DNA from 3 places in the Pseudomonas sp. PVC-5-1 genome. Region 3 is predicted to be linked to each of the others. Evidence: predicted binding sites of a transcription regulator. Region 3 holds the regulator's gene; each other region holds the start of a gene.
What was found. Region 3 encodes FliA, which starts transcription of late flagellar genes. Its sites were predicted from a motif close to CTAAAGTTTNNNNNNNNNNNGCCGNTAA; they were not measured.
Positions count from the first base shown of each region.

Region 1: a site for FliA is predicted at 6,141-6,168, ahead of AC2T3R_RS10475 (methyl-accepting chemotaxis protein). Genes of this name have one in related genera too.
Region 2: a site for FliA is predicted at 2,797-2,824, ahead of AC2T3R_RS19305 (methyl-accepting chemotaxis protein). Genes of this name have one in related genera too.

Region 1 is NZ_CM172024.1:2,316,765-2,323,716, reverse strand. Features, by position in the region: gene AC2T3R_RS10490 (MFS transporter) at 1-913, shown strand, start outside; gene AC2T3R_RS10485 (potassium transporter Kup) at 1,215-3,056, shown strand; gene AC2T3R_RS10480 (hypothetical protein) at 3,203-3,523, shown strand; gene AC2T3R_RS10475 (methyl-accepting chemotaxis protein) at 4,456-6,081, opposite strand; gene AC2T3R_RS10470 (tetratricopeptide repeat protein) at 6,335-6,733, shown strand; gene AC2T3R_RS10465 (DUF1835 domain-containing protein) at 6,923-6,952, shown strand, end outside.
Region 2 is NZ_CM172024.1:4,199,271-4,206,222, reverse strand. Features, by position in the region: gene AC2T3R_RS19320 (sodium:solute symporter family protein) at 1-427, opposite strand, end outside; gene speB (agmatinase) at 694-1,644, opposite strand; gene AC2T3R_RS19310 (LysR family transcriptional regulator) at 1,870-2,763, shown strand; gene AC2T3R_RS19305 (methyl-accepting chemotaxis protein) at 2,903-4,468, shown strand; gene AC2T3R_RS19300 (tRNA-uridine aminocarboxypropyltransferase) at 4,633-5,232, shown strand; gene AC2T3R_RS19295 (TolC family outer membrane protein) at 5,411-6,769, opposite strand.
Region 3 is NZ_CM172024.1:4,075,194-4,082,145, reverse strand. Features, by position in the region: gene flhF (flagellar biosynthesis GTPase FlhF) at 1-825, shown strand, start outside; gene fleN (flagellar synthesis regulator FleN) at 919-1,752, shown strand; gene fliA (RNA polymerase sigma factor FliA) at 1,749-2,489, shown strand; gene AC2T3R_RS18695 (chemotaxis response regulator CheY) at 2,593-2,967, shown strand; gene AC2T3R_RS18690 (protein phosphatase CheZ) at 2,988-3,776, shown strand; gene AC2T3R_RS18685 (chemotaxis protein CheA) at 3,789-6,029, shown strand; gene AC2T3R_RS18680 (protein-glutamate methylesterase/protein-glutamine glutaminase) at 6,076-6,952, shown strand, end outside.

The DNA.
Region 1 (6,952 bases), 1.8 Mb from region 3:
GGTGGCCTACGCCAGCGACTTCAACCTGCTGCTGTTCGGCCGCGTGCTGCTGGGCGTGAGTATCGGCGGCTTCTGGGCAACGGCCATTGCCCTCAGCGGCCGCCTGGCACCGAAGGGCGTGGGCGTAGCCCAGGCCACCTCGATCATCATGGTCGGCGTAACCCTGGCCACCGTGCTGGGCGTGCCGGTGGGCACCTGGTTGAGTGGCCTGATGGGCTGGCGCATGACCTTCCTGATAACCGCGCTACTGGGCATACCGGTGCTGCTGGCGCAGATCCTTTTGCTCCCGCGGCTCAACCCGGACAAAGCCATTGGCATCAGCGACCTGCCGGCCCTGTTCATCAACCCACAGGCGCGGGTTGGCCTGATTGCCGTGTTGCTGATCGGGCTGGCGCACTTTGCCGCGTACACCTATGTCGCGCCCTTCTTCAAACAAAGCTCCGGCTTCGATGGGCCTACCATTGGCTCGTTGCTGCTGCTTTATGGCGTGGCCGGGGTATTCGGCAACATCTTCGCCGGTTTCGCCGCCAACCGCAGCGTACGTCACACCCTGCTGCTGGTAGCGCTGATGATCGGCACCAGCACTGCCCTGTTCCCTCACTTCGCCACCGGCATGACCGGTGCCGCGATGCTGATCGGGTTGTGGGGCTTCGCCTTCGGCGCGTTCCCGGCCTGCGCCAGTATCTGGATGTTCGTCGTCGCGCCCAAGGATGTCGAACGTGGCATGCCGCTGTTCGTTGCCATGTTTCAGGTGATCATTGCACTGGGCTCGTTCTTCGGCGGTCGGATCGTCGACCAGCTGGGTAGCTCGGTGTTGCTGAGCCTGGCCACGGCCCTGGTGGGCTGCGGTTTCGCTACGGTGCTGGTGCTGGGGCGTAACGTCAGCAACAGCCTGGCGGCGCAACCTGGCTGACCAAACCATCGCCGGCAGGCCAGCTCCCACAGGGACCACGTAAACTCTTGAAGTCTGCGCTGTACCTGTGGGAGCTGGCCGGGCCGCAAAGCGGCCCCGAATTGCTTGACTGACAGGTATTGGGGCGCTGGCTGATTTTTTACGCTCTTTTTACGACTGAGCCGGCAGACAGAAGGAATACTGGGCGCGCGATGCTCAGGGATGGCATGCATTTATACCCGCCAGTCCAGAGAAACCTTTCGTGAGCCAGTCCACCGTCATCGCAAATCAATCCCTTCCCGCCAAGTCCAACCCTGTCGGCATGCTCGTCGCCGCTGTCGGCGTGGTGTATGGCGACATCGGCACCAGCCCGCTGTACACCCTCAAGGAGGTGTTCGCCGGGCACTATGGCGTACAGGCCAACACCGCTGGCGTACTCGGAGTGCTGTCGCTGGTGTTCTGGTCGTTGCTCTGGGTGGTATCGCTCAAATACGTACTGTTCATCCTGCGTGCCGACAACCAGGGCGAAGGTGGCATCATGGCCCTGACCGCCCTGGCGCATCGGGCGGCGGCGCCCTACCAGCGCCTGGGCAGGATACTGGTGCTGCTCGGCTTGTTCGGCGCCGCGCTGTTCTACGGCGACAGCATGATCACGCCGGCGATTTCCGTGCTATCGGCCGTCGAGGGCCTGCAACTGGCCTTCGACGGTATCGAGCATTGGGTCGTGCCACTGTCGGTGGTGGTGCTGGTGGCCCTGTTCCTGATCCAGAAGCATGGCACCGCGCGCATCGGCATCCTCTTCGGGCCGATCATGGTGCTGTGGTTCGTCGTGCTGGGTGCACTGGGCCTGCACGGCATCGTCCAGCGCCCGGAGGTGCTGCAGGCACTCAACCCGCTCTGGGCGGTGAAGTTCTTCGTGCTGCACCCGGGCATGGGCGTGGCGATCCTGGGCGCGGTGGTGCTGGCGCTGACCGGCGCCGAAGCGCTCTACGCCGATATGGGGCACTTCGGCCGCAAACCCATCGCCCGGGCCTGGTTCCTGCTGGTGCTGCCCGGCCTGGTACTGAACTACTTCGGCCAGGGCGCGCTGATCCTCGGCGACCCGCAGGCAGTGCGCAACCCGTTTTACCTGCTGGCGCCCGAATGGGCCCTGCTGCCCATGGTCGGGCTGGCCACGCTGGCCACCATCATCGCGTCCCAGGCCGTGATTTCCGGTGCGTTCTCGCTGACGCGCCAGGCCATCCAGCTGGGTTACGTACCGCGCATGTTCATCCAGCACACCTCCAGCGAGGAACAGGGGCAGATCTACATCGGCATGGTGAACTGGGCACTGATGGTTGGCGTGGTGCTGCTGGTGGTTGGCTTCGAGTCGTCCGGGGCACTTGCGGCAGCTTACGGCGTAGCCGTGACCGGGACCATGCTGATCACCACGCTGCTGGCTTCGGCAGTGGTGCTGCTGCTGTGGAAGGCACCACGCTGGCTGGCGGTGCCGATGCTGCTGGCGTTCCTGCTGGTCGACAGCCTGTATTTCGCCGCCAATGCGCCGAAGATCCTCCAGGGCGGTGCATTTCCGGTGATTGCCGGCCTTGCACTGTTCACCCTGATGACTACCTGGAAGCGCGGGCGACGGATGATCGTCGAGCGGCTGGACGAAAGTTCGCTGCCGCTGGACCTGTTCATTACCAGCCTCAAGGCCCAGCCGCCTCACCGCGTGGGCGGTACTGCCGTATTCCTGTCCGCCAGGCCCGAGGCGGTGCCTCACGCCTTGCTGCACAACCTGCTGCATAACCAGGTACTGCATGAACAAGTGGTGCTGTTGACCGTCGTGTTCGAGGACGAGCCACGGGTCAACGCTGGCAAGCGCTTTGAGGTCGAGGAGTTTGGTGATGGTTTCTTCCGCGTGAGCCTGCATTTCGGCTTCATGGAGGAGCCCGACGTGCCGTTGGCGTTAAGCCGCTGTCAGCGTGCGGACCTTGAGTTCGGCCCCATGCGCACCACTTATTTCCTCAGCCGGGAGACGGTCATTGCAGGCAGGCAGATGGGCATGGCCCGCTGGCGGGAGCACCTGTTTGCCTTCCTGCTGAAGAATGCCAACAGCAACCTGAAGTACTTCAAGCTGCCGCTGAACCGGGTGATCGAGCTTGGCACCCAGGTCGAGATCTGAGCAGTCATGAAGCTTAAGGCTGCCAGGTACTGAAAGGGCCTGGCAGCCGCTTCGTCGAAAGGCTGCGCACTGCGGAACTTAAAAGGCAACCTTATGTCGTATCCGCACTCAAATTTCCCCCCTGCGCCTTTTGGAAGCGAACAAACATGAAAAAAGCCCTGGTAGCCGTCTTTACCTGTGCCCTGGCGCTCGGCGCAACTGCATTGTTGCCTGCCGATGTCTCGCCGATTGGTTCCGCATATGCCAAAGGTAATGGCAATGGCGGTGGCAAAGGTGGGTTCAACGGTAATGGCGCCGGCTACGAGAGTGATCATGCAGGCAAGGCCACCCGCAACCATGGCGAGAGCGGCAATCACTATGGAAGCCTGCGCAATGATGACAACGGCCGTGGCACTACCCGGTCCGGCATTGCCCATTCCAAGGAACACAACAAGGCCGGGCGCTCCTCTTCGAAGCACGATCGATAACTGAAAGCGCACATGGCGTGCCCTCGAACCGGGCGATGCGGTTGATGGCACCGGCTGCGCCGGTGTTCGCGGGTAAACCCGCTCCCACAGGTACGGCGCATTCCTTCAGCTGATGGGGCCCCTGTGGGAGCGGGCATGCCCGCGAAGCAGGCGACGCCTTGGATGGCACCGGCTGCGCCGGTGTTCGCGGGCGCGCCCGCTCCCACAGGTATGGCGCATTCCTTCAACTGGTGGGGTCCCTGTGGGAGCGGGCATGCCCGCGAAGCAGACGACGCCGTGGATGGCACCGGCTGCGCCGGTGTTCGCGGGCGCGCCCGCTCCCACAGGTATGGCGCATTCCTTCAGCTGGTGGGGCTCCTGTGGGAGCGGGCATGCCCGCGAAGCAGGCGACGCCGTGGATGGCACCGGCTGCGCCGGTGTTCGCGGGCGCGCCCGCTCCCACAGGTATGGCGCATTCCTTCAGCTGGTGGGGTCCCTGTGGGAGCGGGCATGCCCGCGAAGCAGGCGACGCCTTGGATGGCACCGGCTGCGCCGGTGTTCACGGGCGCGCCCGCTCCCACAGGTATGGCGCATTCCTTCAGCTGGTGGGGTCCCTGTGGGAGCGGGCATGCCCGCGAAGCAGGCGACGCCTTGGATGGCACCGGCTGCGCCGGTGTTCACGGGCGCGCCCGCTCCCACAGGTATGGCGCATTCCTTCAGCTGGTGGGGTCCCTGTGGGAGCGGGCATGCCCGCGAAGCAGGCGACGCCTTGGATGGCACCGGCTGCGCCGGTGTTCGCGGGCGCGCCCGCTCCCACAGGTATGGCGCATTCCTTCAGCTGGTGGGGCCCCTGTGTGCGGGTTTACCCGCGAAGCAGGCGACGCGGTGGAAGGCACCGGCTACGCCGGTGTTCGCGGGCGCGCCCACTGCCACAGTCTGGTGCCCGCCAGACCTCAAACCCTGAACCGCGCCACCAACGCCGCCATCTCCCCCACCAACCCCGACAACGCCTTGCTCGCCTCACTGGTCTGCTGCGCCCCTGCTGCCGAGGATGTCGACAGCTCGCGAATGTTCAGCAGGTTGCGGTCCACCTCTCGCGCCACCTGGGCCTGCTCTTCGGCTGCACTGGCAATCACCAGGTTACGCTCGTTGATCTCGCCGATCGCACTGTAGATACCCTCAAGCACCTGCCCCGAGGCTAGTGTCACGTCCAGCGTCGACTGGGCGCGACTGGTACTGGCCTGCATCGAGGCCACGGCCGCTTCGGTTCCCGCCTGCACGCGCCCGATCATCTGCTCGATTTCCTGGGTCGACTGCTGCGTGCGGTAAGCCAGCGTACGCACTTCATCAGCCACCACCGCAAAGCCGCGCCCGGCCTCGCCCGCACGGGCGGCCTCGATGGCGGCATTGAGTGCCAGCAGGTTGGTTTGCTCGGACACCGAGCGAATCACTTCCAGCACCTTGCCGATGTCCCGCACCTGCCCGACCAATTGCTCCAGATGCGCGCTGCTGGCCTGGATCTCCCGAGTCATGGCCTCGGTGCCGTCGATATTGTCGTTGACTTGCCGGCGGCTTTGCGCCGCCAGCTGGTTGGATTCGCTGGTGGTCTGCGAGGTGGTGATGGCATTGCGCGCAACCTCCTCAACGGCCGTGGTCATTTCGGTAACGGCGGTAGCGGCCTGCTCCAGCTCCTGGCCCTGCTGGCGCAGGTTGTTGGCGCTTTCCTCGGTGACCGTATTCAGCGCCGTGGCGGCTGCGTCCAGCTGCCTGGCACAGTTGCTGATCTGCCCCAGGGTGTCGCGCTGGCTCTGCTGCATGCGCTCAAGTTCATGGAACAGCTGGCCGATCTCGTTACTGCCCTGCCCCTGCACCGGCACGCTCAGGTCGCCGCCGGCAATGCGCTGGAAGTGCCGGCCAGCTTCGCGCAGCGGGTGCAGCACGCGCTGGGCAATAAAGGCCCAGCACAGCACCGCCAGCACCAACGTCACGCCCAGCAGCCCCAGACTCAGCAGTTGGGCGCGCGCCAAGCGCCGGTCGGATTCCAGCATGATCTGCTGACCGCGCTCACTCAATGCGCCGACCAGTTGCTGGCGCAGCGCCTGCAGCCGGCCCATGGCGTTGCCGGCGTCGGTGTTGACCTTGAAATACTGCTCGAGTGAACGTTGACGGGTTGCCTCACGCTGCCCGGCGACCGCCTTGGCATACTCGCCGTAGGTGGCCTGCAGCGCGGTTGCCAGTGCGTGCAGCGCAGGCTCGCGGGCGTTTTCGACAAACTCGTCCACCAGCTTCTGGCTCTTGTCGTTCAGCTCGACCGACAGCGCCATGCGCTTGTTGGCGCTTTCCTCATGACCACCCAGCTGCTCGATGAAGCCCGAGGACACATTGGCACTGGCGCGAATCGCCATCAGCAACGCATTGTTCAACCGGTCCGACTGGTGCGCGGTCTGGTCCAGTTCAGTGATCTGCTGGTCGCTGCCCACCGCCGCCCGCCAGGCACTGACGGTGGAAAACAGCAGGGTCACGCTGAACAGCGACAGCACCCAGAACATTCCGGTGCGGATCTTCAGGTTGGCAAGCATGGGGGCAGTACTCCTTGTTGGCACCACTTCTGGTCGATGATTCGACGGTGGGTGTGCTGCTATCGGAGGTACTGCCCCAGGCTTGAGGCGCCGGAGTGCGGTTATGGGCGGTAACCGAACAGATGTTGTCGAGGCACATACCGGGCAACGGGCAACAAGCCGACCAGGCGGGAACTTCAACGCTCCAATTCGGTCGATAGCATCCCCTCGCCCTCCAACCTGGCCCGCCCAAGCCCTGCCGAGTCTTCCGCCGATGCCCAGCACACCTGTTCTGTCAGCCCTGCTCCTGTTGTTCAGCGCAATCACGGCACAGGGCGCACTGGCCGGCGAACGCTACGCGCCCACACGCAGCAACAATGCCTCGACGGTGCTGATCGAAACCGCCTCGCAACAGTATGCCGACGGCCAGCTGGACCAGGCGGCGGCCACCCTGGAGCGTGCGCTGCACATTCAACCGAACAACCCGGCAACGCTGCACTACCTTGGCGTTTTGCGCCTTCAGCAAGGGCAGTATGAACAGGCCGAAACCCTGGCGCTTCGCTCCAACCTGCGTGTTGGCAACAATCACGCCCTGCGCAGCCGCAACCTGCAGCTGATAGAAGCCGCGCACAAGGCCCAGGGCTCGGGCATGCTGCCGACGGCTGCGCACTGACGGCGATCGGACGCTGCGCGTCAGGCCACCATCGACCTTCTTTGCACCCACGCGCATTACCCGGTAAAGTCGGCGCCAGGGCGCTGGCTGCGCCTGCGGTCCGCGCCAAGGGGTTTCCCGAGCCAAGCATCATCACATTCCCATACCAGCTCCCGGCTTGTCGGCGGACCGAGCCCCAAAGGAGTTGGCATGCCCGCCATCAATGCATCCCGCCACCAC
Region 2 (6,952 bases), 120 kb from region 3:
CCTGCAATACGGTGGCCATGGCCAGGGTCGAGGTGACGCCGATCATCAGTGCATAGGCCAGCATGATCACGGCGCTGGCCTGGCGTGCGGCTGGGTTGTAGCGCTGTTCCAGCACCTGGGTCACGGTGAAGATGCGCAGACGCAGCAAGGGTTTGGCCAGCAACAGGTTGAGGGCGATGATGCCCAGGCCCAGGGCTGCGCACAGCCAGAAGCCGGAGATGCCGTGGACGTAGCCCAGGCGTACGGTGCCGACGGTGGAAGCGCCACCGAGTACAGTGGTGGCCATGGTGCCCATGTACAGGACCGGGCCGAGGTTGCGCCCGGCCACCAGGTAGTCCTCATGGGTTTTCGCGCGCCGCATGCCGTACCAGCCAAGCCCGAGCATGCCGGCGGTATAGATCATTACAACAATGATGTCCAAGGCCATTGGGGGTCTCCCGATTATCTTTATTATGGCGAGATCGACCACGCGGGCGGGTTCACGGCGCCCGGCGGTCTTGTCGTGTTGTTGGCGGGCCTCTGTGGCCCTCCCATATGGCTCCTGCCGGGGTACTTTCTAGAGGCTTGCACTAGTCCCCTGTGGGAGCGGGCGTGCCCGCGAACAAGGGCACAGCCCTTGCCATGCACAGGGGTTGTCAGTGCTGGCCCCTTCGCGGGCTTGCCCGCTCCCACAGGGAACGGTGTTGCTCTCGTTTAGCGGCGCACTACGCCTGGAAGCACGCAGAGCATCTCGAACAGCAGGTTGGCACCGAGCAGCGAGGTGTTGCCAGTGGTGTCGTAAGGCGGGGAGACTTCGACGAGGTCACAGCCGATCAGGTCCAGGCCGTGGCAGCCGCGAATGATCTCCATCGCCTGGATGGTGGTCAAGCCGCCGATTTCCGGGGTGCCGGTACCGGGAGCCCAGGCCGGGTCGATGCCATCGATGTCGAACGACAGGTACACCGGGCCACCGCCGACCTTTTCGCGCACTTCGGCCATCAGCGGTTCCAGCGACTTGTGCCAGCACTCTTCGGCCTGGACCACACGGAAGCCCTGGCGGCGGCTCCAGTTGAAGTCATCGGCGGTGTAGCCCTGGGCGCGCAGGCCGATCTGCACCACGCGCTCGCAATCGAGCAGGCCTTCTTCCACGGCACGGCGGAAGGTGGTGCCATGGGCGATCTTCTCGCCGAACATGTGGTCGTTGACGTCGGCGTGGGCATCGATGTGCACTAGGCCGATCTTGCCGTGCTTCTTGTGCAGCGCGCGCAGGATCGGCAGGGTGATGGTGTGGTCGCCACCCAGGGTCAGCGGGATGATGTTGTGCTCGAGGATCTCGTCATACGCTTCTTCGATGATGCGCACGGCGTCCAGCAGGTTGAAGGTGTTGATCGCCACGTCACCGATGTCGGCCACCGACAGCGAGTCGAACGGTGCAGCTCCCGTGGCCATGTTGTACGGGCGGATCATCACCGATTCGGCGCGGATCTGACGCGGGCCGAAACGGGTACCGGAGCGCAGCGAAGTACCGATGTCCAGTGGCACGCCGATGAAGGCGGCGTCCAGGCCTTGGGCACTTTGCAGGTGGGGGAGACGGAGCATGGTGGCGATGCCGCCGAAACGCGGCATTTCGTTGCCGCCCAGTGGTTGGTGGAGGATCTTGTCCACGGTGGGCCTCATCAGTCGGTCGATTGTTCTGTTTGTTCGAACCTGTGCCGCCGCGCGCCTTCCAGGTGTGGTCTTGCCGGCGGGCAGGGACATTTCGGCCAAGTCTGCTGAAGGTAGTGCCGGGGAAAAATCGCTACCGGCAAATACTTAGTTCAGGAATTTCTGAACTAAAGGCGGCAGAGCGGTTAGACTGCGCGCTAATACCCCCTGCGGAACCGTTGCACCATGGCCTCGACCTTGCCCGACCTGAAACTGCTGCGCATCTTCGTCAGCGTGGTGCGCCACCAGGGCTTTGCCAATGCCCAGCGTGAGCTGAACCTGTCGACCTCGGCCATCAGCACCTACATGAGCCAGCTGGAAGGTGCCCTGGGGATCGTGCTGTGCCACCGTGGCCGTGGCGGCTTCAGCCTGACCAGCAAGGGCGAGCTGTTCCACCAGGAAACCCTGCGCCTGCTGGCCGAGCTGGACGGCTTCGAACAGTACGCCGCCGCCCTCAAGGGCGAGTTGCGTGGCACCCTCAACCTGGGGGTGATCGATTCCACGGTCGGTGACAGGGCCTTGCCGCTGGCCGAAGCCATTGGCGCCTACAGCCAGGAACACCCGGCGGTGCACCTGCACTTGTCGGTATCCAGCCCTTACGAGCTGCAACTGGGCGTGCAGGACAACCGTCTGGACCTGGCGATCGGGGCGTTCTCCTCGCGCATGAGCGGGCTGCTCTACCAGCCGCTGTACCGTGAGCAGCACTGGCTGTACTGCAGCAGCCGCCACCCGTTGTATGCCGAACGGCGCATCCCCGAGCAGGTGGTGACCCAGCAGCGCATGGTCGGGCGTGGTTACTGGAGCCAGGCCGAACTGGCCCGGCATGGCTTCAAGCACAGCGCGGCGACGGTGGAGAGCATGGAGGCGCAGTTGATCCTGATCCTGTCCGGGGCCTACATCGGCTACCTGCCCGAGCACTATGCCCAGGCCTGGGTCGACAAGGGCGACTTGCGCGTGCTGTCGCCGTCGACCTTCGGCTACCAGGCACCGTTCTCGCTGATCATTCGCCGCGGGCGCAGCCGTGAGCCATTGATCCAGACCTTCCGCGACCTCCTCAAAAGCCAGCTCAACGTGGGCTGAAGCCCGGCATATGCTGTATTTCGTCGGCACCCGTTAAATTGTTGGTGCCGCTGACCGACAACATAATGGCGTCCTGCTATATATCAAATTTGCGTGTGCTGCTGTCTACCTCCCTTTCATCCTGCAAGGATTGCCCAAGATGCGCATGAATTTGCCCGTCACTGAGCACGAAAGAACCTTTCCCAACGATCAACGCCTGATTTCCACCACTGACCTCAACAGCCGCATCACCTACTGCAACGACGCTTTCGTGGCGATCAGCGGGTTCACCTACGACGAGCTGGTCGGCCAACCCCACAACCTGGTGCGCCACCCGGATATGCCGCCGGCAGTGTTCGGCCACATGTGGGAAACCATCAAGCAAGGCAAACCGTGGATGGGGGTCGTCAAGAACCGGGCGAAGAACGGTGATTACTACTGGGTCAGCGCCTACGTCACGGCCATCTACGAGCAGGGCCGCATCAGTGGCTACGAGTCGGTGCGCTCGGTGCCCACTCGCGAGCAGATCCGTCGCGCCGAGGCGTTGTATGCGCGTCTGCGGGCCGGCCGCACACCGGTGCCGTGGGCGGCCCGCCTGCTGCATGGCCTGGGCCACGGTTGGCCATTGATAGGTGCGGGCCTGCTGTCGGCGGCGGGCTACCTGTGGCTACCGCCCTACGCGGCGCTCGGGATGCTGATGGCCAGCCTGCTGCTGGCCTGGTATCTGGTCGAGCACCGGCAGAACCGGGCGGTCCGCCGCACGCTGGCCGAGCATCCCAAGGCCTTCACCAGCCCGCTGGTGGCACTGACCTACAGTGATAACCCAGGCCTGCAAGGCCAGCTGGATCTTGCCATCATCAGTGAAGAAGCACGCCTGCAAACGGCTTTGACCCGCCTGGTGGATGCCGGTGTCGGAGTGAAATCGCGGGCCGCGCAGTCGTCCGACCTGTCCGATGCCCAGGCACAGATGCTCGACCGCCAGCGCAACGAGACCGACCAGTCCGCCGCCGCCATCGCGCAGATGGCGGCGACCATCCAGCAGGTTACCCACAACGTGCAGAGCACGGCGCACGCAGCGGGCGATGCTGACCAGCTGGCGCAACAGGGCAGCGAGCTGGCCATGCAGAGCCTGCAAGCCATGGGCAGCATGAGCAATGCGGTCAACGACATCGGCCAGGCGGTCAATGCCCTGGCCGAGCAGACCCAGTCGATCGGCAGCGTGGTCGATGTGATTACCTCGATCGCCGAGCAGACCAACCTGCTGGCGCTCAACGCAGCCATCGAGGCGGCGCGTGCCGGCGAACAGGGGCGCGGGTTTGCCGTGGTGGCCGACGAGGTGCGTTCGCTGGCCCAGCGCACCCGTGCCTCGACCGAGGAGATCCACCAGATCATCGCCTCGTTGCGCGCCGGGGCAGAGCGCGCGGTCAGCACCGCCAGCCGCGGCGAGCAGATCTCGCGGGACAGCGTGCACAGTGTCGAGGCGGTGCAAGCAGCGTTGAGCGGGATTGCCCAGGCGGTCAGCCGTATCACTGGCATGAGCCAGCAGATGGCGACGGCGTCGGAGCAGCAGAGCCATGTGGCCGAGGACATCAATCAGCAGATCGTGCGCATAGCCCACCTGTGCGACCAGAGTGCCGGGCAGGCCAGGCAGGGCGCGGAAATCAGCCAGGACCTGGAGCGCATGGCGGAATACCTGCATAGCCTGGCAGAGCGGTTCAACCGTTGAGATCGCCGGGGCCGCTTTGCGGCCCTTTCGCCGGCAAGCCAGCTCCCACAGGTATTGCACAAGGCTCAGGCCTGTGGTGATCCTGTGGGAGCTGGCTTGCCGGCGAAAGGCCCGCAAAGCGGGCCCCGGTTCTGTGGCAAACTGTTCCCGCCAAGGAGAACCCCATGCCCAGACCCCGCTGCGAGCGCTGCCAGCGCCCGCTCGACCATTGCCTCTGCTCATTGATCCCCGCGCTCGACAGCCGTACCCGCGTCATCCTGCTGCAGCACCCCAGTGAAACCGCCCATGCCCTGAATACCGCCCGCCTGGCCGCTCTTGGCCTGAACAACGCCGAGTTGCGGGTAGGCGAGGTATTCGATGACCTGAACGAATTGCTGGCGACCCCCGGTTACCGGCCGGCCCTGCTGTTCCCGGGCGACGACGCCCAGGAGTTGGTGGCCTATGGCGAGACGGACGACAAACCCTTGCTGTTGATCGTACCCGACGGCACCTGGCGCAAGGCGCGCAAGCTGTTGTACCTGAACCCGTTGCTGGAGGCGTTGCCGCGAGTCACCCTGGGGGCTGTCGCGCCTTCACGCTACCGCTTGCGCAAGGCGCCGGAGGCGGGGGCGTTATCGACTATCGAGGCGGTGGTGGGAGCGCTGAACGCGTTGGAGCAGCCTGCCTGTTTCGATGCGCTGCTGGCACCGTTCGAGGCGTTGATCGAGGGGCAGATCAGGGCCATGGGTTTGGAGACGTTCCAGCGTAACCATGGTGAGGGGTGAGGGGTGAGGTGGCAGTGAAGGCCCTATCGCCGGCAAGCCAGTTCCCACAGGTGCAGCGGCAGGGCTCAAGTTTTGTGTTTCTACAGCTGGAACACAAAGGGTGAAGCTTGTGCTGTACCTGTGGGAGCTGGCTTGCCGGCGATGGGCCGCAAAGCGGCCCCGGCTATCTCGAACCCGATCAACGCATATCAGGCAAACGCGCCTCGGTGCGTACTTCGGTGGTAGCCAGCGCTTCCGGTGGCAGCGAAATACGTTGCTTGGTCAACAGCTCGCCCATGGTCGCCAGCACGCGGTAGCGCGAGAACTCCTCGGTATAACGCACCTCGGTGTAGCGGCGGTCGGCGTTGTACAGCTCGTTTTCACTGTCGAGCACGTCGAGCAGGGTACGTTGGCCCAGGCCGAACTGGTCCTGGTAGGCGGCACGCACGCGCTTGGTGGTCTCGGCGTATTCACGCGCAGTCGGCAGCTGCTTGCTGGCGTTGTTCATGGCGTTCCACGCCAGGCTCAGGTTTTCGGTCAGCTCACGCAGGGCGTTGTTGCGGATGTCCAGGGCCTGGTTGATCTTGTGCGCGTCGGACTGCAGGCGAGCCTTGTCGCTGCCGCCGCGGAACAGGTTGTAGTTCATCTCCACGCCGGCTTGCCAGTCGTTGTTGTTGTGGCCTTTCTCGCCACCGGTGTTGTTGTTGGCACCGGTAGCCAGAATGGCGTCGAAGCGTGGGTAGAAGGTCGACTTGGCCACTTCGTATTGCTGCTCGGCAGCATTGACGTCAGCCTGCGCAGACTTGATGTACGGGTTGTTCTGACGCATGCCGTCGCGGGCTTCATCGAGGGTGCCAGGCACCTCGCCCTTGATGGACTGCGGGCTTTCCAGCTCGTCCGGCATGCGGCCGACGACGCTGAAGAAGTTGGCCTCGGCATCGGCCAGGTCGACTTCGGCGGTGTCCAGATTGTTTTCCGCCAGGGCGCGACGTGCGCGGGACTGGTCAAGGTCGGCGGTGCTGCCGACGCCGCGCTCGTTGCGCAGGCCGATCTGGTCGTTGACGCGCAGGTGGGCTTGCAGGTTGTTCTTGGCCAGAGTCACCAGTTCACGGCGCTTGAGCACTTCCAGGTACACCTCGACTGCACGCAGGGCGACATCCTGGGCAACGGCCTGGGTGTAGTAGGCGCGGGAGGTGGAGACCGCTTCGGTGCGGCCCACTTCATTCGAGGTGTTGAAGCCGTCGAAGATCATCTGCCGCAGGCGCAGCTCGGACTGGGTGTAGTTGAGGGTTTCCTTGTTGTGGTTGCCCTCGGCACGAGTCGTGGTGTTGTCAGATCGCTGGCGGCCATAGCCGGCAACCAGATCCACGGAAGGGTAGTACCCACCACGCGCAAACTTCACATCTTCATCGGCAGACAGCTTGCTGTTGCGGTTGGAGCTGACCTGCGGGTGGTAGTCCACGGCGCTCTGGACAGCCTCTGTGATCGACATCGCCTGTACGTTGGCACTCGCCAGGGCCAACAATAATGCACTGGTGATGGGGTTCAAAACGCGCATGGTACATCTCCCTGATCTTGGAATTGATCCTGCTAATCGCCAAAAAAATGACGATAAAGTTATTTCATATAGTGTTGCAGGTTTTTAATAACACAGCTAAGTACATTCAACGCGATAGACAAGAAGATTTATTCATAAAAAATTGCCATAACCTAAATAAATTATCTAACAGGCTCGCAGATG
Region 3 (6,952 bases):
ACCGTCTGGCGCCGGCTGCAGCGCATCGGTCTGTCCGGGCCGATCGCCCGTGAGCTGCTGGACCTGACCGCCGAGATCGACGAGCCACGCCAGGCCTGGCGCATGTTGCTGGCGCATCTGGCGCGGATGATCGAAATCCCCGAGGTCGAGCCGATCGAAGAGGGTGGGGTGATCGCCATGGTCGGCCCGGCCGGCATGGGCAAGACCACCACCCTGGCCAAGCTGGCCGCCCGCTACGTGCTCAAGTACGGCGCGCAGAACCTGGCGCTGGTGAGCATGGACAGCTTCCGCATCGGCGCCCAGGAGCAGCTCAAGACCCTGGGCCGCATCCTTAACGTGCCTGTGACCTACGTCGACCCGGGCCAGTCGCTGGCCGCGGCGCTGGAGCCGCTGCTGCGCAAGCGCGTGGTGCTGATCGATACCGCTGGCCTGCAGGCCAGTGACCCGGCCCTGCGCATGCAACTTGAAACCCTGGCCGGGCGTGGCATTGCCGCGAAGAACTACCTGGTGCTGGCCACCACCAGCCAGAAGCAGGTGCTGACTGCTGCCTACCACAGCTACAAGCGCTGCGGCCTGGCTGGTTGCATCCTGACCAAACTCGATGAAACGGCGAGCCTTGGCGATGTGCTGAGCCTTGCCATCAGTCATGAACTGCCAGTGGCCTACCTGACCGATGGGCCGCGCATTCCTGACGACCTGCACCTGCCTCGGGGGCACCAGTTGGTCACCCGCGCGGTCAATGTGCAGCAGCAGGACGAGCCCAGCGAAGAGGCCATGGCCGACATGTTCGCTGATCTCTATCACAACCCACGGCGAGCGGGTTGATGATGAAGTGTGTGCAAGGTAGCTATGCCAAAGGGTACGCAGAATTGCCCTACGTGTGGCCTGAGTCCCAGCGAGACAAGGTAAAGAACAGACATGGGTAGCATGCATCCCGTACAGGTGATCGCCGTGACCGGTGGCAAAGGTGGCGTCGGCAAGACTAACGTTTCAGTGAACCTGTCCCTGGCGCTGGCCGAGCTTGGCCGCAGGGTCATGCTGCTCGACGCCGACCTGGGCCTGGCCAATGTCGACGTGCTGCTGGGCCTTACCCCCAAGCGGACCCTGGCCGATGTCATCGAAGGGCGCTGCGAATTGCGCGACGTGATGTTGCAGGGCCCCGGTGGTGTGCGCATCGTACCGGCTGCCTCGGGCACGCAGAGCATGGTGCACCTGGCCCCGGCCCAGCATGCCGGGCTGATCCAGGCGTTCAGCGAAATTGGCGACAACCTCGACGTGCTGGTGATCGACACCGCGGCGGGTATCGGTGATTCGGTGGTCAGCTTCGTCCGCGCGGCACAGGAGGTGCTGCTGGTGGTATGCGACGAACCCACCTCGATCACCGACGCCTACGCCCTGATCAAGCTGCTCAACCGCGACTACGGCATGAACCGTTTCCGCGTGCTGGCCAACATGGCGCAGAGCCCGCAGGAAGGCCGTAACCTGTTCGCCAAGCTGACCAAGGTCACCGACCGTTTCCTCGACGTTGCCCTGCAGTATGTGGGCGCTGTGCCGTATGACGAGTGCGTGCGCAAGGCGGTGCAGAAGCAGCGTGCCGTGTACGAAGCTTTCCCACGGTCCAAGTGCGCGCTGGCCTTCAAGGCGATAGCCCAGAAGGTCGACAGCTGGCCGCTGCCGGCCAACCCGCGTGGCCATCTGGAGTTCTTTGTCGAGCGTCTGGTGCAACCCACCAGCGCGGGTCCAGTGCTATGAACGCCAGCGGTTTCAAGATGTACAGCCGAGCGTCGAAAGATGCCCAGTACGAGCTGATCGAACGCTACGCCCCGCTGGTCAAGCGCATTGCCTACCACCTGCTGGCGCGGTTGCCGGCCAACGTGCAGGTCGAGGACCTGATCCAGGCCGGCATGATCGGCCTGCTGGAAGTAGCCAACAAATACGACGCCAGCAAGGGCGCCAGCTTTGAAACCTACGCCGGCATCCGCATTCGCGGGGCCATGCTCGATGAAGTACGCAAGGGCGACTGGGCACCGCGTTCGGTGCACCGCAACACCCGCATGGTCAGCGACGCGATGCGTGCGGTTGAAGCCAGAACCGGACGTGACGCTAAAGATCATGAAGTTGCTGCCGAACTCCAATTGAGTCTCGATGATTACTACGGGATCTTGAACGATACCTTGGGCAGCCGCCTGTTCAGCTTCGACGACCTGTTGCAGGACGGCGAGCACGAAGGGCTGCATGAGGATGGCGCCAGTGGCCAGGTAGAACCTGCGCGTGGCCTGGAGGACGAGCGCTTCCAGGTCGCCCTGACCGAGGCCATCGCCAACCTGCCGGAGCGTGAGCGCCTGGTGCTGGCGCTGTACTACGACGAAGAGCTGAACCTCAAGGAAATCGGTGAGGTGCTGGGGGTCAGCGAGTCGCGGGTCAGCCAGTTGCACAGCCAGTGTGCCGCGCGCCTGCGCAGCCGCCTGGGGGAATGGCGGGCGCGTTGAGCCCGCTGTCGTTGCAGTCGTTTTCTACGTTGTACCGAATTGTGAATGCGCGCTCGGGGCCGAGCGCGTTTGAGACTGCTTGGAGGTCTACTTGAACAAAGACATGAAAATCCTCATCGTTGACGACTTTTCGACGATGCGGCGGATCATCAAGAACCTGTTGCGTGACCTGGGCTTCACCAACACCGAAGAAGCCGATGACGGCACCACGGCGCTGCCGATGCTGGAGAACGGCCACTACGACTTCCTGGTGACCGACTGGAACATGCCTGGCATGTCCGGCATCGACCTGCTGCGCAAGGTGCGTGCCCACGATCGCCTGAAAACCATGCCGGTGCTGATGGTGACCGCCGAAGCCAAGCGCGACCAGATCATCGAAGCGGCCCAGGCCGGCGTCAATGGCTACGTGGTCAAGCCGTTCACCGCCCAGGTGCTCAAAGAAAAGATCGAGAAGATCTTCGAACGCGTCAACGGCTGAGTCACGTCAGGGGGCGCGCCATGGATTCATCACAAACGTCTTTGGGCGAGTTCGAATCGACCCTGAAGAAGCATGCCCAGGAGCTGGTCGAAAGCCTGGAGCGGGGCCGTTTCGGCGAGGCGGTGCAGCTGATTCACGAGCTGAACCAGACCCGCGACCGCGGCCTGTACCAGGAAGTCGGCAAGCTGACCCGCGAGCTGCACAGTGCCATTGTCAGTTTCCAGATCGACCCGACCATGCCGCAGGCCGAGGAGGTGTCGCAGATAACCGACGCCACCGAGCGCCTGTCGTACGTCGTCAGGCTCACCGAGGGCGCGGCCAATCGCACCATGGACCTGGTCGAGGAAAGCACCCCGGTGCTCAACGACCTGGCCAGCGAGGCCCAGGCACTGAGCACCGACTGGCAGCGTTTCATGCGCCGCGAAGTGGCTGCGCCGGAGTTCCGTGACCTGGTCAAGCGCGTCGACAGTTTCCTGACGCACAGCGCCGAAGGTAACCGCAAGGTCGCCGGCCACCTCAACGACATTCTGCTGGCCCAGGACTATCAGGACCTGACCGGCCAGGTGATCAAGCGCGTCACCACGTTGGTCACCGAGGTGGAAAGCAACCTGCTCAAACTGGTGCTGATGGCCAGCCAGGTCGACCGCTTTGCGGGCATCCAGCATGACCACGATCAGCTGCGCGCAGAAAAAGATCGAGAAAAACATCCGACTCGGGGTGAAGGTCCGCAGATTCATGCCGATAAGCGTGAAGACGTCGTGTCCGGTCAGGACGATGTCGATGATCTGCTGTCCAGCCTGGGTTTTTAAGGAGCACGTTTGATGAGCTTCGGCGCCGATGAAGAAATCCTCCAGGATTTCCTGGTAGAAGCCGGCGAAATTCTTGAGCAACTGTCCGAGCAACTGGTCGAGCTGGAAAGCCGGCCCGACGATGCCGACCTGCTCAATGCGATCTTTCGCGGTTTCCACACTGTAAAAGGGGGCGCCGGCTTCCTTCAGCTGAACGAGCTGGTGGAGTGCTGCCATATCGCCGAGAACGTGTTCGACGTCCTGCGCAAAGGTGAGCGCCGGGTCGACGCGGAACTGATGGATGTGGTGCTCGAGGCACTGGACACGGTCAACAGCATGTTTGGCCAGGTGCGCGAGCGCGCCGAAGTGACCCCGGCTACCCCCGAGCTTTTGGCGGCGCTGTCGCGCCTGGCCGAGCCGGGGGGCGCCGTGGCCGTTGAAGCGCCTGCCGCCGCAGCACCGGCACCGGTTGCCGAAGCGCCTGCCGAGGAGCAGGACATCACCGACAGCGAGTTCGAACAGCTGCTCGATTCGCTCGATGCGGTCAAGGCGCAAGCTGCGGCCGACGAGCAGATGCAGGGCGAGACCGTGAGCGGCGAAGGTGACGAAATCACCGACGCCGAGTTCGAGTCGCTGCTCGACCAGTTGCACGGCAAAGGCCAGTTCAGCCCCGAGGTTGCCGCGCAGCCGGTTGCCAGCGCGCCGGAAGTGGCCAGCGACGAAATTACCGACGCCGAATTCGAATCGCTGCTGGACCAGTTGCATGGCAAGGGTACCTTCCAGGCCGATGCCTTGCCCGGTGCCAAGGCGCCGGCGCCTGCTGCAACTGACACCAGTGCAGCCAGCGATGAAATCAGCGAGCACGAGTTCGAGGCGCTGCTGGACCAGTTGCACGGCAAAGGCAAGTTTGGCGGCGACGTGGCCGCCGTCGAAGCCCCGGCTGCAACCAAGGTGCAAGCGCCGGCTGCGGCCAAGGCCGACAGCCAGCCCGTGGCCAAGCCAGCAGCAGCTACTGCTCCGGCACCGGCGCCGGCGCCTGCCAGCAAACCTGCCGCAGCACCCCGCGCCCCGGCCCCGGCCGCCGACAAGCATGGCGCCAGCGAAGCGGAAACCACCGTGCGGGTCGATACCGCGCGCCTGGACGAGATCATGAACATGGTCGGCGAGCTGGTGCTGGTGCGTAACCGTCTGGTGCGCCTGGGCCTTAACAGCGGTGACGAGGCCATGTCCAAGGCCGTGTCCAACCTCGACGTGGTCACCGCCGACCTGCAGACCGCGGTGATGAAAACCCGCATGCAGCCGATCAAGAAAGTCTTCGGCCGCTTCCCGCGCCTGGTGCGCGACCTGGCTCGCCAGCTCAAGAAAGAAATCAACCTGGAGCTGGTCGGCGAAGAGACCGACCTCGACAAGAACCTGGTCGAGGCCCTGGCCGACCCGTTGGTGCACCTGGTGCGCAACGCCGTCGACCATGGCGTGGAGATGCCCGAGGAGCGTGAAGCCTCCGGCAAGGCGCGTACCGGCCGCGTGGTGCTGTCGGCCGAGCAGGAAGGCGACCACATCCTGCTGTCGATCTCCGACGACGGCAAGGGCATGGACCCTAACATCCTGCGCGCCAAGGCCGTGGAAAAGGGCCTGATGGACAAGGATGCCGCCGAGCGCCTGAGCGAGTCGGACTGCTACAACCTGATCTTCGCCCCGGGCTTCTCGACCAAGACCGAGATTTCCGACGTGTCCGGTCGTGGTGTGGGCATGGACGTGGTGAAGACCAAGATCTCCCAGCTCAACGGCTCGATCAACATCTTCTCGGCCAAGGGCCAAGGCTCGAAGATCGTCATCAAAGTGCCGCTGACCCTGGCGATCATGCCCACCCTGATGGTGATGCTGGGCAACCAGGCGTTTGCCTTCCCGCTGGTCAACGTCAACGAGATCTTCCACCTCGACCTGTCGCGCACCAACGTGGTCGACGGCCAGGAAGTGGTGATCGTGCGCGACAAAGCGCTGCCGCTGTTCTACCTCAAGCGCTGGCTGGTCCAGGGCCAGGTGCACGAAGAGCAGCACGAGGGCCACGTGGTGATCCTGTCGGTCGGCACCCAGCGCATCGGCTTTGTCGTCGATCAACTGGTTGGCCAGGAAGAAGTGGTAATCAAGCCGCTGGGCAAGATGCTGCAGGGCACCCCGGGCATGTCCGGGGCCACCATCACCGGCGACGGTCGCATCGCGTTGATTCTCGACGTCCCGAGCATGCTCAAGCGTTACGCCGCGCGGCGTATTTGATTTCGGTGGCGCACCCTGGCGGGTTGCGCCGCCTAATGGAGTGTTTATGGCAGTCAAGGTCCTGGTGGTGGATGATTCCGGTTTCTTCCGCCGCCGCGTCTCGGAAATCCTCTCGGCGGATCCGACGATCCAGGTAGTGGGTACCGCGACCAATGGCAAGGAAGCAATCGACCAGGCGCTGGCGCTGAAGCCCGATGTCATCACCATGGACTACGAAATGCCCATGATGGACGGCATCACCGCGGTGCGGCACATCATGCAGCGCTGCCCGACGCCGGTGTTGATGTTCTCGTCGCTGACCCATGAAGGCGCCCGTGTCACCCTCGATGCGCTGGATGCCGGTGCGGTGGATTACCTGCCGAAGAACTTCGAGGACATCTCGCGCAACCCCGACAAGGTCAAGCAACTGCTGTGCGAGAAGGTGCATACCATTTCCCGCAGCAACCGCCGTTTTGGCAGCTACGCCAGCCATGCGCCGGTTGCCGCACCCGTACCCGCGCCAGCAGGCAGCGGTCACGCAGCTGCCAGCAGTTTCGCCAGCCCGGCAGCGGCGCGCACGCCTGCGCCTGCCCGTGCAGCGGCCCCGGCAGCGGCGCCAGCGCATTCGCCGGCACCCAAGCGCAAGCCATACAAACTGGTGGCCATCGGTACCTCCACGGGCGGCCCGGTCGCCCTGCAGCGGGTGCTGACCCAGCTGCCGGCCAACTTCCCGGCGCCGATCGTACTGATCCAGCACATGCCAGCGGCGTTCACCAAGGCCTTTGCCGAGCGCCTGGACAAGCTGTGCCGCATCAGCGTCAAGGAAGCCGAGGACGGCGACATGCTGCGCCCGGGCCTGGCCCTGCTGGCCCCAGGTGGCAAGCAGATGATGATCGACGGCCGTGGCGCGGTGAAGATCCTGCCCGGTGACGAGCGTCTGAACT